Regions from separate parts of the Mesorhizobium sp. L103C119B0 genome, predicted to be linked through region 2. Evidence: predicted binding sites of a transcription regulator. Region 2 holds the regulator's gene; each other region holds the start of a gene.
What was found. Region 2 encodes PhoB, which activates phosphate uptake and scavenging genes when phosphate is short. Its sites were predicted from a motif close to TGTCATNNANCTGTCAT; they were not measured.

Region 1 (4,868 bases), on a different contig from region 2:
GGGATTTGCGCCCGGTTGTCGAGGCGATGGGGTTTTGGGGCCAGAAATGGGTCGAGGCCAGGCTGTCGCTCAAAAACCTCGATCCGTCGCTGCTGATGTGGGACATGCGGCGCAATCTGAACCCCAGTCCGCTGCCGGACGGGCGCACCGTGATACAATTCCTGTACCATGACCTGCCGGCGTCAAAACGATCGTGGTGGCTGATCGTCGAAAAGCAGGGCGAGGTCGATCTTTGCTGGTACGATCCGGGCTTCGACGTCGATCTCTACGTCTCGACCGATCTGTGCACCATGACCTCGATCTGGATGGGGCTGACGACAGTTCACAAGGAACGCGACAAGATCAGCCTGACCGGCGATCTCGACGTCGCCGGCAAGATGCAGATCTGGCTTGGGCTCAGCCCGTTTGCGGTGATGCCGAAGCGCGTGGCGGCTTGAGGTCCCTGCGCATTCCACAGATCGGCTTGCCTCTAAAAATACTAGTTGCAAAATGCAATCAGTTTGAATACTGATTGCAAATCACAACTGGTCACCGAAAGGGAGTCTCCATGTCCAAACTTCGCGTCAATGCCTTCACCTTGTCGCTCGACGGTTTCGGCGCCGGTCCTGACCAGGACCTGCAAAATCCGCTCGGCGTTGGTGGCGAATATCTGCACAAATGGATGACCGGCACCCGCACCTTCCATGAGATGGTCGGCAAGGATGGCGGCACCACCGATGTGGACGACCGGTTCACTGTCCGCAGCTTCGACAATGTCGGGGCCTGGATCCTCGGCCGCAACATGTTCGGCCCGATCCGTGGCGAATGGCCAGACGAGAGCTGGAAAGGCTGGTGGGGCGACAACCCGCCCTATCACGTGCCGACCTTCGTGCTGACCCACTACAAGCGCGACCCCATTGTGATGGAAGGCGGCACCGTTTTCCACTTCGTTGCCGGCGGCATCCACGCCGCGCTCGAACAAGCAAAGGCCGCGGCCGGCGGCAAGGATGTCCGCGTCGGCGGCGGCGTTTCCACCATCCGGCAATATCTGCAAGAGAAGCTCATCGACGAGTTGCATCTGGCGGTGTCGCCGGTGTTGCTCGGGAGGGGCGAGAGCCTGTTTGCCGGGCTGGATATGCTGAAGCTGGGTTACCAGTGCACCGAGCAGGTGGCGACAGCGCTCGCCACGCATGTGACGATCAAGCGGGTGTAGTGGCGAAGTGATAGGCGCAGGCTTCTTTCTCCCCGTTCTACGGGGAGAAATGCCCGGCAGGCAATGAGGGGCAGCGCTGCTTTTGGAGGTTAGCAGCGTCCGACGGCTGTGAATTCGTCGATGCCGGCGCTGCCCCTCATCCGCCCTTCGGGCACCTTCTCCCCGTGAAACGGGGAGAAGGAAAAGTGCTCAATACTTCTCCGGCACGTAAAGCTCGCGCGGCAGGACCTGGCGCTCGTACTCCGGGTTGAACACCCGCTCGGGCAGCGTGATTTCTTCGTGCGGCACGTCCTCATAGGGCAGCTGTTTGAGGAGATGGTCGATGCAGTTCAGCCGCGCCCGCTTCTTGTCGTTGCCTTCGACGATGTACCACGGTGCCTCTGGGATGTTGGTGCGGGCAAACGTCTCTTCCTTGGCCTTGGTGTACTGCTCCCAGCGCACGCGCGACTGCAGGTCCATCGGCGACAGCTTCCACTGCTTCATCGGGTCGTGGATGCGCATCATGAAGCGCATCTGCTGTTCCTCGTCGGTGATCGAGAACCAGTATTTGACCAGCGTGACGCCGGAGCGGACCAGCATGCGCTCGAACTCCGGCACGTCGCGGAAGAACTCTTCGACCTGATCGGGTTCGGCAAAGCCCATCACCCGCTCGACGCCGGAGCGGTTGTACCAGGAGCGGTCGAACAGCACGATCTCGCCGCCGGCCGGCAGATGCGGCACGTAGCGCTGGAAATACCACTGCGATTTTTCGCGCTCGGTCGGCGCCGGCAGCGCCACGACGCGGCAGATGCGCGGGTTGAGGCGCTGGGTGATGCGCTTGATGACGCCGCCCTTGCCGGCGGAATCGCGTCCTTCGAAAACCACCACCAGCTTCTTCTTGTGGTAGGCGACCCAGGACTGCAGCTTGATCAGTTCCGACTGCAAGCCGATCAGGTCGCGGAAATACTGCATGCGGTCGATCGACGGCGGATGCGCGTTCTTGTAGATCTTGGAGATCTCCAGCGACAGCGCCGGCTCCGACATTTCAAGCTCATAGTCCTCGTCGAGCATGTCGGCGAGTTCGGCTTCCAGCCAATCCCTGGCCGGAGAATTCTGCTTCAACTCGGTCATTTCCACTGCTCCGCTTGCCGGCTGGCATGAAACCCTGAGCCGACTCGATATAGGCCGCCAATGACGGTTTTATTGCAAGCCGCCGGCCAGCCGGTCATCACTGCAAACCAGCGAGCATTGCCGATCCATCGCCCTGGGATGGCGACAAGCCGCTCAAATTGTCCTACAATTGGCGGACCCCTTCGGGCTTCCCCGCCCTTTCCTGCTAAAACCGCCTCCCCACCAAAACTACGAGGATCTGACATGGAATACCGCACGCTTGGCCGTTCCGGCTTGAAAGTTTCGGCGCTGACCTTGGGAACCATGACCTTCGGCGGCAGCGGGCCGTTCGCCGCCGTCGGCAATTCCGATCTCGCGGAGGCCTCGCGCATCATCGACACTTGCATCGATGCCGGCATCAATCTCATCGACACCGCCAATGTCTATTCCAACGGTCTGTCGGAAGAGATCATCGGCGAGGCGCTCGGCGGCAAGCGCAAGAACGACGTGCTGATCGCCTCCAAGGCGCGCATGCGGATCGGCAAGGGCCCCAATGACGAAGGCCTGTCGCGCCATCATCTGATCCGCGAATGCGAGAAGAGCCTGAAGCGCCTCAGGACCGATGTCATCGACATCTATTTCCTGCACGAATGGGACGGCGCGACACCGCTCGAGGAAACCATCTCCGCGCTCGACACGCTGGTTGCCCAGGGCAAAATCCGCTATGTCGGCTGCTCCAACTATTCCGGCTGGCAGGTCATGAAGGCGCTCGGCATCAGCGACAGCCAGCACCAGCCGCGTTTCGTCACCCAGCAGATCCACTACACGCTGGAAGCACGCGAGGCCGAGTATGAGCTCTTGCCGATCTCGGTCGACCAGGGCCTTGGCGTGCTGGTGTGGAGCCCGCTCGCCGGCGGCCTGCTGTCGGGCAAATACCGCCGCGACAGTCCGACGGCGCGCCAGATCGGCGGCTGGTCGGAACCGCCGATCCGCGACGAGGGCCGGCTGTGGCGGATCGTCGACGTGCTGGTCGACATCGGCGCCACTCGCGGCGTCTCGGCGGCCCAGGTGGCGCTGGCTTGGCTGCTTGGCCGGCCGGCCGTCAGTTCGCTGGTGATCGGCGCACGCAACGAGGCCCAGTTGAAAGACAATCTCGCCGCGGCAAGCCTGACGCTGTCCTTTGATGAACGCCAGCGTCTCGATGCCGTCAGCCGGCCGCCGGTGCTCTATCCCTACTGGCACCAGCAGTTTACGGCGAAGGACCGCTTCGGCCCGGCCGATCTGGTTATGGACCGCAGCGTCATCTGACTTAAGGGCGCCGGAAGCCGCTAGCCCGCGATAAACCGCCAGACCTGCGGATCGGGCTCGATCTGGCCGCTGAGCACGAAATATTTGTAGAGCACGAGCAGGCAGATCGCCTGCTCGGCCCGCTCGTCGGCGAATTTGCGGCAATAGGCGTTGGCCGCCGCAACGATGCGCTGGGCCTCGGCCGGATGCTGCTCGAGATGATGCACCCGCTCGGCCAGATCGCTGAAGTCGGGCGCCAGCGGCACATAATGGACATCGGGCTCGAGCTGCCCCTCGGCGAACCAGGTCTCGTAAGTCGGCAGCGGCATCAGGCAGAGCGAGTTCGAGCTCATGATCCATTTCAGATTGGTCGCGACATCATTGCCTTCGAGCGAGATGATGTAGCGGTAGCGGCGCTGCTGATCGATGCTGAGATAGGGCTTGCGGTATTCCGCAGGTGCTGTCGCCCTCGGCGTGCCGACATCGCAGAACGGCAGATTGCGGGCTGCATCCAGCAACAAGGTGCGGATCGGATTGTTGAGTTCGCCGCGCCAAACGACGAGCGGATGCTTGTCGGCGAAGGCGACATCGTCGGCCGGCATGTAGAAATGACGGAACTTGTTCAGCTTGAACAGGACGCCGTTGCCGTTGTCGCCCGCTATCGGCCGATCCTTGACGATCGACGGCATCTTCGGCACTTCGATGACGTCGCCGAATTCCAGGTCGATGCGCAGATCTGGGTCGAAATAACGGGTGAACTCCTTCAGATCGTAATAGTACATGCTGCGGTCCGACGGCAGCCGGCTGACCGGCACGGCCTCGGGGCTGGGGCTAAAAGGCTCCCGCAGCGTGTTGTAGTAATTGAGCCGCTGGCGGACCGATGCGTCGGAAAGCCTGGCCTGATCGAGCAGCCGGCCGAGCCGGCGCCGGAAAAGAACCGGCGGCGCGATGTCGCGCATGGCGTTGCGCGCATAGTAGATCAGCTTCTGTGCGTTTCTTTGAAGCGTGGCCATCGGTCGTTTTGATTCGAAATCGGTCGGCGGCGGCTCCAGCAACTGTCCCGCAGCCTTTTCTAAACCATTGTGTTCGCCATCACGCAAGTCCAGAACCGCTGGCATCTGCCCTCGCGGCGCTGTTGTGTTTGCCGGCCAATGCTTCTAGGCAGGATCAGGCACAGCGAAAGGAAACGATATGGCTCGACCACCGAATTACGGTCAGGAACGCAAAGAGCGCGACCGGCAGAAGGCCGCCAAGAAGGCGGAGAAGCTCGCCGCCAAGGTCGCGGCCAAGGAGCGCGCCG
Region 2 (4,868 bases):
CTCGGCGGCCCTAGGTCTCGGCGCCTCCAAGATGCAGATGGTGTTCCATCACATCCTGCCGCTTGCCGCCCCAGGCATCCTTACCGGCACCATCATCGGCCTGGCGCGTGCGCTCGGCGAGACAGCACCGCTGCTCTTGATCGGCATGGTCGCTTTCGTCGCCGATTATCCGACGACGCCTTTCGATCCGGCGACCGCGCTGCCGGTGCAGATCTACATGTGGGCAAACGAGGCTGAGCGCGCTTTTGTCGAGCGCATGTCCGGCGCCATCATCATCCTGCTCGTCTTCCTCATGGCCATGAACATCACCGCGATCGTGCTTCGGCGCCGGTTCGAGCGGCGCTGGTAGAAAAAAGGCAATTTGGTATGAACATCATGACCGAACAGTCCCTTGAGAATGCAGTGGGCGACAAAATGAACGCCAAGTCGAACGAAGTCATCAAGATGCGCGGCGACAAGGTCGGCGTCTTCTACGGCGAGAAGCAGGCGTTGTTCGACGTCAATCTCGACGTCCGCCAGAACCAGGTGACGGCGCTGATCGGCCCGTCCGGCTGCGGCAAGTCGACCTTCCTGCGCTGCCTCAACCGCATGAACGACACCATCGATTCGGCGCGGGTGACCGGCAAGATCACGCTCGATGAAGACGACATCTACGACAAGAACATCGATGTCGTCGAACTGCGCGCCCGCGTCGGCATGGTGTTCCAGAAACCCAACCCGTTCCCGAAGTCGATCTACGAGAACGTCGCCTACGGCCCGCGCATCCATGGGCTGGCCAAGCGCAAGTCCGACATGGACCAGATCGTCGAGCAGAGCCTGAAGAAGGCTGCGATCTGGAACGAGGTCAAGGACCGCCTGCAGGAGCCCGGCACCGGCCTGTCCGGCGGCCAGCAGCAGCGCCTGTGCATCGCGCGCGCCATCGCCGTGTCGCCGGAGGTGATCCTGATGGACGAGCCCTGCTCGGCGCTCGATCCGATCGCCACCGCCCGTGTCGAGGAGCTGATCGACGAACTGCGCCAGAACTACACGATCGTCATCGTCACCCACTCGATGCAGCAGGCGGCGCGCGTGTCGCAGCGTACAGCGATGTTCCATCTCGGCTATCTCGTCGAGGAGGGCGCCACCGACAAGATGTTCACCAACCCCGACGACAAGCGCACCCAGGACTACATTACCGGCCGCTTCGGCTGAGCCGTCCGGCGGGTGAATTTTCAGGCACGAGGACCAAGATCATGGGTGAACATACCGTCGCCTCCTTCGATGAAGAGCTCGGGCAGATCAGCAAGCTGATCCGCGACATGGGCGATCTGGCAGGCTCGATGGTCAGCGGCTCGACCAGGGCGCTGCTCAATTCGGACAATGCGCTGGCACAGCGTGTCGTTTCCGACGACGCCATCATGGATGCGCGCCAGCGCGAACTGGACGACCGCGCCATCACGCTGATCGCCAAGCGCCAGCCGATGGCCAACGATCTGCGCGCCGTGGTCGGCTCGATCCGCATGGCCGGCGACCTCGAGCGCATCGGCGATCTCGCCAAGAACATCGCCAAACGCGTCGGCACCGTGGGCTTGAGCGTCACGCCGCGCGACCTCTCGCACTCCATCGATGCCATGGCGCAGCTGGTGCTGATCCAGGTGCAAGGCGTCGTCGAGGAATATGCCGCCACCGATGCGGCAGCTCTTGCAAAACTCAGGAATGACGACGAGCGCATCGACGTCAAATACACGTCCGTGTTTCGTGAGCTCTTGACCTACATGATGGAAGACCCTCGCAACATCACCGCCTGCACGCATCTCTTGTTCTGCGCCAAGAATCTTGAGCGCATCGGCGATCATGTCACCAACATCGCCGAAAATGCGTATTATGTGCTGACCGGCCAGCAATTGCCCGCCAATCGTCCGAAGCAGGACGAGACGGCGATGGCCACGCCGGCCTGATGAGGGTGAACTGCCTATGATCGCGCCACGCATCATGGTCGTGGAGGACGAGGAGCCGCTAGGCGTGCTCCTCCGCTACAACCTCGAATCCGAAGGCTATCACGTCGAGGTGGTGACACGCGGCGACGAGGCCGAGATCCGCCTGCAGGAAAACGTGCCCGATCTCCTGGTGCTCGACTGGATGGTGCCCGCTGTTTCCGGCATCGAGCTCTGCCGGCGGCTTAGAGTGCGGCCCGAAACCGAGCGGCTGCCGATCATCATGCTGACCGCGCGCGGTGAGGAAAGCGATCGCGTGCGCGGCCTGTCCACCGGTGCCGACGACTATCTGGTCAAGCCATTCTCGACGCCGGAGTTCATGGCGCGCGTGAAGGCGCTGCTGCGCCGGGCCAAGCCGGAAGTGCTGTCCAGCGTGCTCAAGGTCGGCGACATCGTGCTCGACCGCGAGTCGCACCGTGTCTACCGCAAGAAGAGCGAGATCAGGCTCGGACCGACCGAGTTCCGGCTGCTCGAATTCATGATGCGCCATCCCGGCCGCGTGTTCTCGCGCAGCCAGCTGCTCGACAATGTCTGGGGCGAGACGATCTACATCGACGAGCGAACCGTCGACGTCCATGTCGGGCGCTTACGCAAAGCGGTCAACAACGGCCGCATGCCGGATGTCATCCGTACCATTCGCGGCGCCGGCTACGCGATCAGGGAAGACTAGGATGCTGCGCGTCGCGCCGTTGCCGGCCATTCAGGCGACATGCTTGCCGGATTTGGCCTGAATGCCCGGCGCGAAAATCTCCTGATCGACGAAGCCGAGCGCGCGCATGGCACAGCCTTCGCGGATCAGCGGCAGCTCGTTGGGCTCGGTGTCGAAGGAGATCGATTTCGAGTGCTGGCCGCCGGCGGTCTGGGCGATCGCTTCGCGCAATGCCGGCTCGATCAGGTCGAAGGCGGCGGCGCTGACGCCAACCATGGCGACAGGCGCCGGGTCGATCAGCGCAAACAGGCTGCCGAGGCCGAAGCCGAGCGCCTCACCGGCCTTGCGATAGGCTTCGCGCTCCGGGCCATCGGTTTCGCGGGCGCGCGCGGCGAGTGCGCGCATATCAGCGTCGCCGATATCGACCGGCTCGGCATCTTCGCTCATCATTTTGGCGCTGCGCCAGATGGCGTAGTTTCCGGCATAGGCCTCGACGCAGCCGCGCCGCCCGCAGCGGCAGAGCGCGCCGCCCGGACGGTGGATCATGTGGCCGAACTCGCCGCCCGAGGAATGGGTGCCGGTGAACAGTTCGCCTTTCAGCACCAGCCCCATGCCGATGCCGTGCGACAAGAGGATCGCGATGAAATTGTCGCGGTAGCGCTCGGGCTGGCGCCATTGCAGGGCCACCGCCATCATATTGCAGTCGTTCTCCATGGTGGCAGGAATGCCGAATTCCGCTTCCAACATGTCGGCGAAGGCAATGTCGGTCAGTGGCGTGATTGGCGACCACAGCATGGCCCGCGCCTGCGAATCGGTGATGCCCTGGATGCCCATGGCAATGCGGGCGATGCTCTGGACATCGAGGTCCGGGTCCGCGAGACGCCGCCCGACGATTGCTACGCATTCGCCGATCAGCTCGTCGCGCGGCATGGTCAGCGTGTCGAGCCGGCGCTGTTCTTCCGCGACCACCTGGCCGGCATAGTCGATGACGGTGACGGAGAGGAAGTTCAGCGACAGCACCACGGTCATGACCGCCGCCGCTTCCGGGTTGAGGCCAAGGCCGACCTGCGGCCGGCCGCGTTTCAGCGAGCCGGTCTCGCCAGGCTTGCCTTCAATCAGGATGCCTTCTTGAATTAGATCAGACGAGATTGCCGATATCGTCGAATGGCTGAGGCCGGTGGTCGCCGCAATCTCGGTCCGCGACGGCTGGCCGGCCCGGCGCACGGCCGAAATCACCATCGCACGGTTGCGACGGCGCAGATCGTCGTGGCGGATCCCAACCGACATTTGTTTTCCTCCCGGCCTCCTCGCGCCTCATGATAGTGAAGGCGTTCGACGGCACCAGCCAAATATTGGCAGACGCCGGCAGCCCTGTCATTGTTTATTGCGGAGCTCGAAAAAATTCGGCAAGGCTATCAGAATCCATCATAATCGATGTTGACAGTGCCTTATCATTGAACCAGTGTTTTTTCGAGGCTCGAAAAAATGGAGCCTCTTTGTGCAGGCCTTCGGGCCGGTTTTGTCGCGCCGTGGGCGGCGCAGGGAGGGTTATAATGAACAGATTTGCAGCCGCCATGCTGGCGGGTGTCGCCATGTCGCTGGCGCTGATGTCGGTCGCGCAGGCGAAGGACAAGGTCATCGGCGTGTCGTGGTCGAACTTCCAGGAAGAGCGCTGGAAGACCGACGAGGCGGCGATGAAAACGGCGATCGAAGCCGCCGGCGACAAGTACATTTCGGCCGACGCGCAGTCCAATCCCGGCAAGCAGCTGACCGACGTCGAAAGCCTGATCTCGCAGGGCGCCAACTCGCTGATCATCCTGGCGCAGGACGCCTCGGCCATCGGCCCGGCGGTGCAGAAGGCGCTGGACGAAGGCATTCCGGTCGTCGGCTATGACCGCCTGATCGAGAACAAGGACGTTTTTTACCTGACCTTCGACAACAAGGAAGTCGGCCGCATGCAGGCCCGCGAAGTGTTCAAGGCGAAGCCCGAAGGCAACTATGTCTTCATAAAGGGCTCTGGCTCGGATCCGAATGCCGATTTCCTGTTCTCGGGCTCGATGGAAGTGCTCAAGGAAGCCATCGACTCGGGCAAGATCAAGAATGTCGGCGAGGCCTATACCGATGGCTGGCTGCCGGCCAACGCCCAGAAGAACATGGAACAGTTCCTGACCGCCAACGACAACAAAGTCGATGCCGTGGTTGCGGCCAATGACGGCACCGCCGGCGGCGTTGTCGCCGCGCTGACG
Region 3 (4,868 bases), on a different contig from region 2:
GCTCGCCCGAAGAGGCCGTCGACCAGGCCGACTGCATCGTCACCGACTGCTGGGTGTCGATGGGCCAGGAACACCGCGCCCGCGGCCATAATGTCTTCTCGCCCTATCAGGTCAATGCGGCGCTGATGGCCAGGGCCAAGCCCGACACCCTGTTCATGCACTGCCTGCCGGCGCATCGTGGCGAGGAAGTGACCGACGAGGTCATCGACGGTCCGCATTCGGTGGTCTTCGACGAAGCCGAGAACCGGCTCCACGCCCAGAAGGCGGTTTTGGCCTGGTGTCTGGGCGCTTGATCTCCAGGCGCTTGATCTCCAAGCGCTTGATCCGGGGCGGCGCGATGCCTATTTGCGCCCCATCACGCAAATCAAGCGCGTTTGGACGCATGCACCCCTCCGGGCCGCATGGCCGCGCCCTGGAGCTTTGTCATGTTGGAAACGCATCAAGTGACTGAACATCACCCCAAACTCGGCGAGTTCGGCTATGCCGGCGACGATCATGTCGTACCCTTCGAGGTCGGCCCGCTCGACGTGCGCGGCCGCACCGTGCAACTCGGGCCGATGCTCGACGCCATCCTCAACCGTCACGACTATCCCGAGCCGGTCGCCCGCCTGCTCGCGGAAGCCTGTGTGCTGACGGTGCTGCTCGGCACCTCGCTCAAATTCGAAGGCAAGTTCATCTTGCAGACCCGCACCGACGGCCCGGTCGACATGCTGGTCGCGGATTTCTCCACGCCTTCGGCATTGCGCGCCTATGCGCGTTTCGACGCCGACCGGCTGGAGGCCCTGGTGGCCGCAGGCCAGACCTCGCAGCAGACGCTGCTGGGCAGCGGCGTTTTGGCGCTGACCATCGACCAGGGCGCGCACACGCAGCGCTATCAGGGCATCGTCCAGCTCGACGGCGAGACGCTGGAGGACGCCGCGCGCACCTATTTCCGCCAGTCGGAGCAGATCCCGACCGACCTCAGGCTGTCGGTGGCCAAGCTTCTGACGCCAGGTCCCGGCGGCGCTCGTGAGCAGTGGCGCGCCGGCGGCATCCTGGCGCAGTTCCTGCCGCAGTCACCCGAGCGCATGCGCGTGCCCGACATTTCGGGCGGCGACGGCGATCCGCGTGACGTGACGCAGGAGCCGGCCGACAATTCGTGGCGCGAGCTGGTGGCGCTGCTCGGCACCATCGAGCCGACCGAGCTGATCGACCCGACCATCGGCGCCGAGCGGCTGCTCTACAGGCTGTTCCACGAACATGGCGTGCGCGTCTTCGGCGGCGTGCCGGTCGCCGACCAATGTTCCTGCTCAAGGGACAAGATACGCGGCATCCTCGAGGGGTTTTCCGCGCAGGAGATCAAGGACAGCACCGAAGATGGCGGCATCCACGTCGCCTGCGAGTTCTGCTCGAAGCAGTACGACTTCGACCCGGCGGAGTTTGCAACTCAGTAGCATCTCTTCCTTCTCCCCGTTCACGGGGAGAAGGTGCCCGAAGGGCGGATGAGGGGCAGCGCGAACTTTGGTGAATGGCCGCGCATAGCCTACGTCATGTGCGTGGAAGATAACCTCATGAGTCCGGCGGCGCCCCTCGTTGCACTGCCGGGCATTCCTCCCCGTATAGAGATGGGGAGAAAACCCCTAATTCACCGTCCGCCGCGTCCCCGGCAGATCCAGCGAAAACGCGGGAATAGCGACGTCGAACGTCTCGCCCTTTTTGTTGCGCATGGTGTAGTGGCCGACCATGAAGCCGGAGGGCGTCGAGAGCGGGCAGCCTGACGTGTATTGATAGCTGTCGCCGGGATTGAGCTCAGGCTGGTCGCCGACCACGCCGGCGCCGCGCACTTCCTCGATCCGGCCGCTGCCGTCGGTGATGTGCCAGTAACGCGACATAAGCTGCACGAAATCGTCCGACTGGTTGTCGATCGTCACCTGGTAGCCCCAGACATAACGGTTCTCCGCCGGGTCCGAGCGGTCCTCCAGGTAGAACGGTCTGACCTGCACTTCGATGTTGCGCGTGACGGCGCGATACATGGGCTGCTCCGGTTGCGCGGCAAGGAACATTTGTCGCGCTATGCGGTTTGATACGCGCACAACGGCATGTCCTGCCAGCCTCAAAGCGGAGGTGCCGACAAACAATGTCATTTAAGTGACACATGACAATGTTGGTGTGCGCAAACCTTGCCGGCGACTCAAGGCCCATCTGTCGACTGACAAAGCAGCCGCGAGCGGCCTTTCCGGAGTGACCAGATCTCGATGGAACCAGCTCTCACAGCCGCCTTCGCCTCCTCCGCTTTGCTTCTTTCCAATCTCGCCAGCATCCTGCTTGCTTCGTCGAAACTGCAAGCGCGCCGTCTCATCCCCCCGCCGTCCAACGAGCAGCCACCGGTCTCGATCGTCGTGCCGTCGCGCGGCGTGGAGCCGTTCACACAAGAGACGCTGCAGCGAGCCTTCTCGCTCGACTGGCCGCGCTACGAACTGATCTTCTGCGTCGCTCACGCCGACGATCCCGTCGTCAAACTGATAAACAGGGCGATCGTCCTGTTTCCCAACGTGCCGGCCCGGCTGCTGATCGGCGACGACCGCGTCAGCAGCAACCCGAAGCTCAACAACTGCGTCAAGGGCTGGGAAGCGGCGCGCAATCATTGGGTTATTCTGGCGGATTCCAACGTGCTGATGCCTAGGGATTACGTCCAGCACCTGATGGCGGCCTGGCGGACCAATACCGGGCTTATCTGCTCGACGCCGATCGGCTCGCGGCCGGAAGGCTTCTGGGCCGAGGTCGAATGCGCGTTCCTCAACACGCTGCAGGCGCGCTGGCAATATGCCGGCGAGGCGCTTGGCCTCGGCTTTGCCCAGGGCAAGAGCATGCTGTGGAACAAGCCGATGCTCGATACCAATGGCGGTATCCGCGCGCTGGCCGCCGAGATCGCCGAGGATGCTGCTGCAACCAAGCTGGTCAACGGACTGGGCCTGCGCGTCAATCTCGTTGCCTCGCCTTTCGAGCAACCACTGGGGCAGCGCCGACTTGCCGACATCTGGTCGCGTCAGGCGCGCTGGGCGCGGTTGCGCCGCGTCACTTTCCCGCTGTTTTTCGCACCCGAGATCCTGACCGGCGTCGCCGTGCCGTTGGCGTTGGCGCTGGTGGCGGCAGCAAGTGCCGGCATCAGCCTGCCGGCCACGGTGTTGGCCGTGCTGGCGGCGGCCTACATTCCCGAATGCGCGCTGGCCGCGGCCAAGGGCTGGCATCTGTCGCTGCGCATGGTCCCGGCGATGATGGTCCGCGACATGATGCTTCCCGCCATCTGGGCGCGCGGCTGGCTGAGCGGCGCCGTCGATTGGCGCGGCAACACCATGATCATCGGCACCAAGACGGCCGAGCTGGAAGAGGCTTCGTCGGGAGCGTGACGCCTCGCGGCCTACCCGGCTGCCTTCAGCGCCTGCGCAACGTCCTCCAGCAGATCGTCCGTATCCTCAAGACCGACCGACAGCCTGAGCGTTCCCGGCCCGATGCCAAGCTCGGCGCGAGCTTCGTCGCTGAGGTTCTTGTGCGTGGTGGTCGCCGGATGGGTGATCAGGCTCTTGGCGTCGCCGAGATTGTTGGAGATCAGCACGATGTCGAGCGCGTTCTGCAAGGCGAAGGCCGCCTGCTTGCCGCCCTTCACGTCGAGGCAGATCAGCGTCGATCCGCCCGTCATCTGCTTCTTGACGATGTCGGCCTGCGGGTGGTCGGCGCGGCCGGGATAGATGACGCGGGCGATTTCCGGCCGTCCTGCCAGGAAATCCGCGATCTTGGCCGCGCTTTCCGTCTGCTGGCGCACCCGAACCGGCAGCGTCTCCAGGCCCTTGAGCAGCGTCCAGGCGTTGAACGGCGACAGGCTCGGGCCGGTGTGGCGGAAATAGTCGTGCAAATTCTCGTCGATCCATTTCTTGTCCGACAGGATGATGCCGCCGAGACAGCGTCCCTGGCCGTCAATGTGCTTGGTCGCGGAGTAGACGACGATATGGGCGCCGAGCTGCAAGGGCTTCTGCTGCAAGGGCGTGGCAAAGACATTGTCGACGATCAGCCTGGCGCCGATCGAGGTGGCGAGCGCCGCCACCGCTGCGATGTCGACCACTTCCAGCGTCGGATTGGTCGGGCTTTCCAGGAAGAACAGTTTCGTGTTCGGCCGCACCGCCTTTTCCCAGTTGGCGATGTCGGTGCCGTCGACCAGCGTTGCCTCGATGCCGTATTTCGGCGCCAGCGTCTCCACCACCCAGCGGCAGGAGCCGAACAGCGCGCGCGCCGCAACGATATGGTCGCCGGCCTTGGCGCTGCACAGGAGCGCTGCCGTCACCGCAGCCATGCCGGACGCCGTGGCGCGCGCATCTTCGGCACCCTCCAGCGCGCACATGCGCTTTTCGAACATGTCGACGGTAGGGTTGGCATAGCGCGAATAGATGAAGCCCGGCTCCTCGCCCTTGAAACGGGCCTCGGCAGCCTGCGCCGTCTCGTAGACATAGCCTTGGGTGAGGTACATCGCTTCGGACGTCTCGCCGAACTGGGAACGCAGCGTTCCCCCGTGCACGAGTGCGGTCTGAGGTTTCCAGTTACGCTTCTTGGTGCTCATCGCTTTTGTTCCAGACACAAAAAAACCGGCCGCGAAAGTCGCAACCGGTCCATATGGCCTTGCGGCCCGACGGTCCTTTAGCGACTTGTTTAACGTGGCTGCAAGCCGACCGGCCAAATCACCACGGGATAACGACCCTTTAGACCTCACCTGCGCTTGCGTCAATTGCCGGCTTCATTAAGAGGTTTGTACCAGGCAGGTTCCGCAATAATATCCAGCGGTTTTGCGGCAAGAACCTGCCACAAAGAGACCGACCTTGGAGCGGAGCCAGCCTTTTGCG

Region 1: a site for PhoB is predicted at 2,363-2,379, ahead of ppk2 (polyphosphate kinase 2). Genes of this name have one in related genera too.
Region 3: a site for PhoB is predicted at 2,118-2,134, ahead of X728_RS149200 (ceramide glucosyltransferase). Genes of this name have one in related genera too.

What each region holds. Positions count from the first base shown of each region.
Region 1 covers NZ_AYXE01000007.1:116,365-121,232, reverse strand. The annotation lists gene X728_RS152965 (helix-turn-helix domain-containing protein) at 1-437, shown strand, start outside; gene X728_RS152970 (dihydrofolate reductase family protein) at 548-1,192, shown strand; gene ppk2 (polyphosphate kinase 2) at 1,382-2,302, opposite strand; gene X728_RS152980 (aldo/keto reductase) at 2,546-3,589, shown strand; gene X728_RS152985 (glycosyl transferase family 90) at 3,610-4,581, opposite strand; gene X728_RS1000000168855 (hypothetical protein) at 4,760-4,868, shown strand, end outside.
Region 2 covers NZ_AYXE01000010.1:57,202-62,069, reverse strand. The annotation lists gene pstA (phosphate ABC transporter permease PstA) at 1-349, shown strand, start outside; gene pstB (phosphate ABC transporter ATP-binding protein PstB) at 367-1,191, shown strand; gene phoU (phosphate signaling complex protein PhoU) at 1,233-1,937, shown strand; gene phoB (phosphate regulon transcriptional regulator PhoB) at 1,954-2,643, shown strand; gene X728_RS148755 (ROK family protein) at 2,674-3,909, opposite strand; gene xylF (D-xylose ABC transporter substrate-binding protein) at 4,176-4,868, shown strand, end outside.
Region 3 covers NZ_AYXE01000009.1:149,097-153,964, forward strand. The annotation lists gene argF (ornithine carbamoyltransferase) at 1-293, shown strand, start outside; gene X728_RS149210 (Hsp33 family molecular chaperone) at 402-1,433, shown strand; gene apaG (Co2+/Mg2+ efflux protein ApaG) at 1,620-2,012, opposite strand; gene X728_RS149200 (ceramide glucosyltransferase) at 2,235-3,386, shown strand; gene X728_RS149195 (O-succinylhomoserine sulfhydrylase) at 3,398-4,588, opposite strand; SAM riboswitch at 4,646-4,723, opposite strand; gene X728_RS149190 (2'-deoxycytidine 5'-triphosphate deaminase) at 4,864-4,868, shown strand, end outside.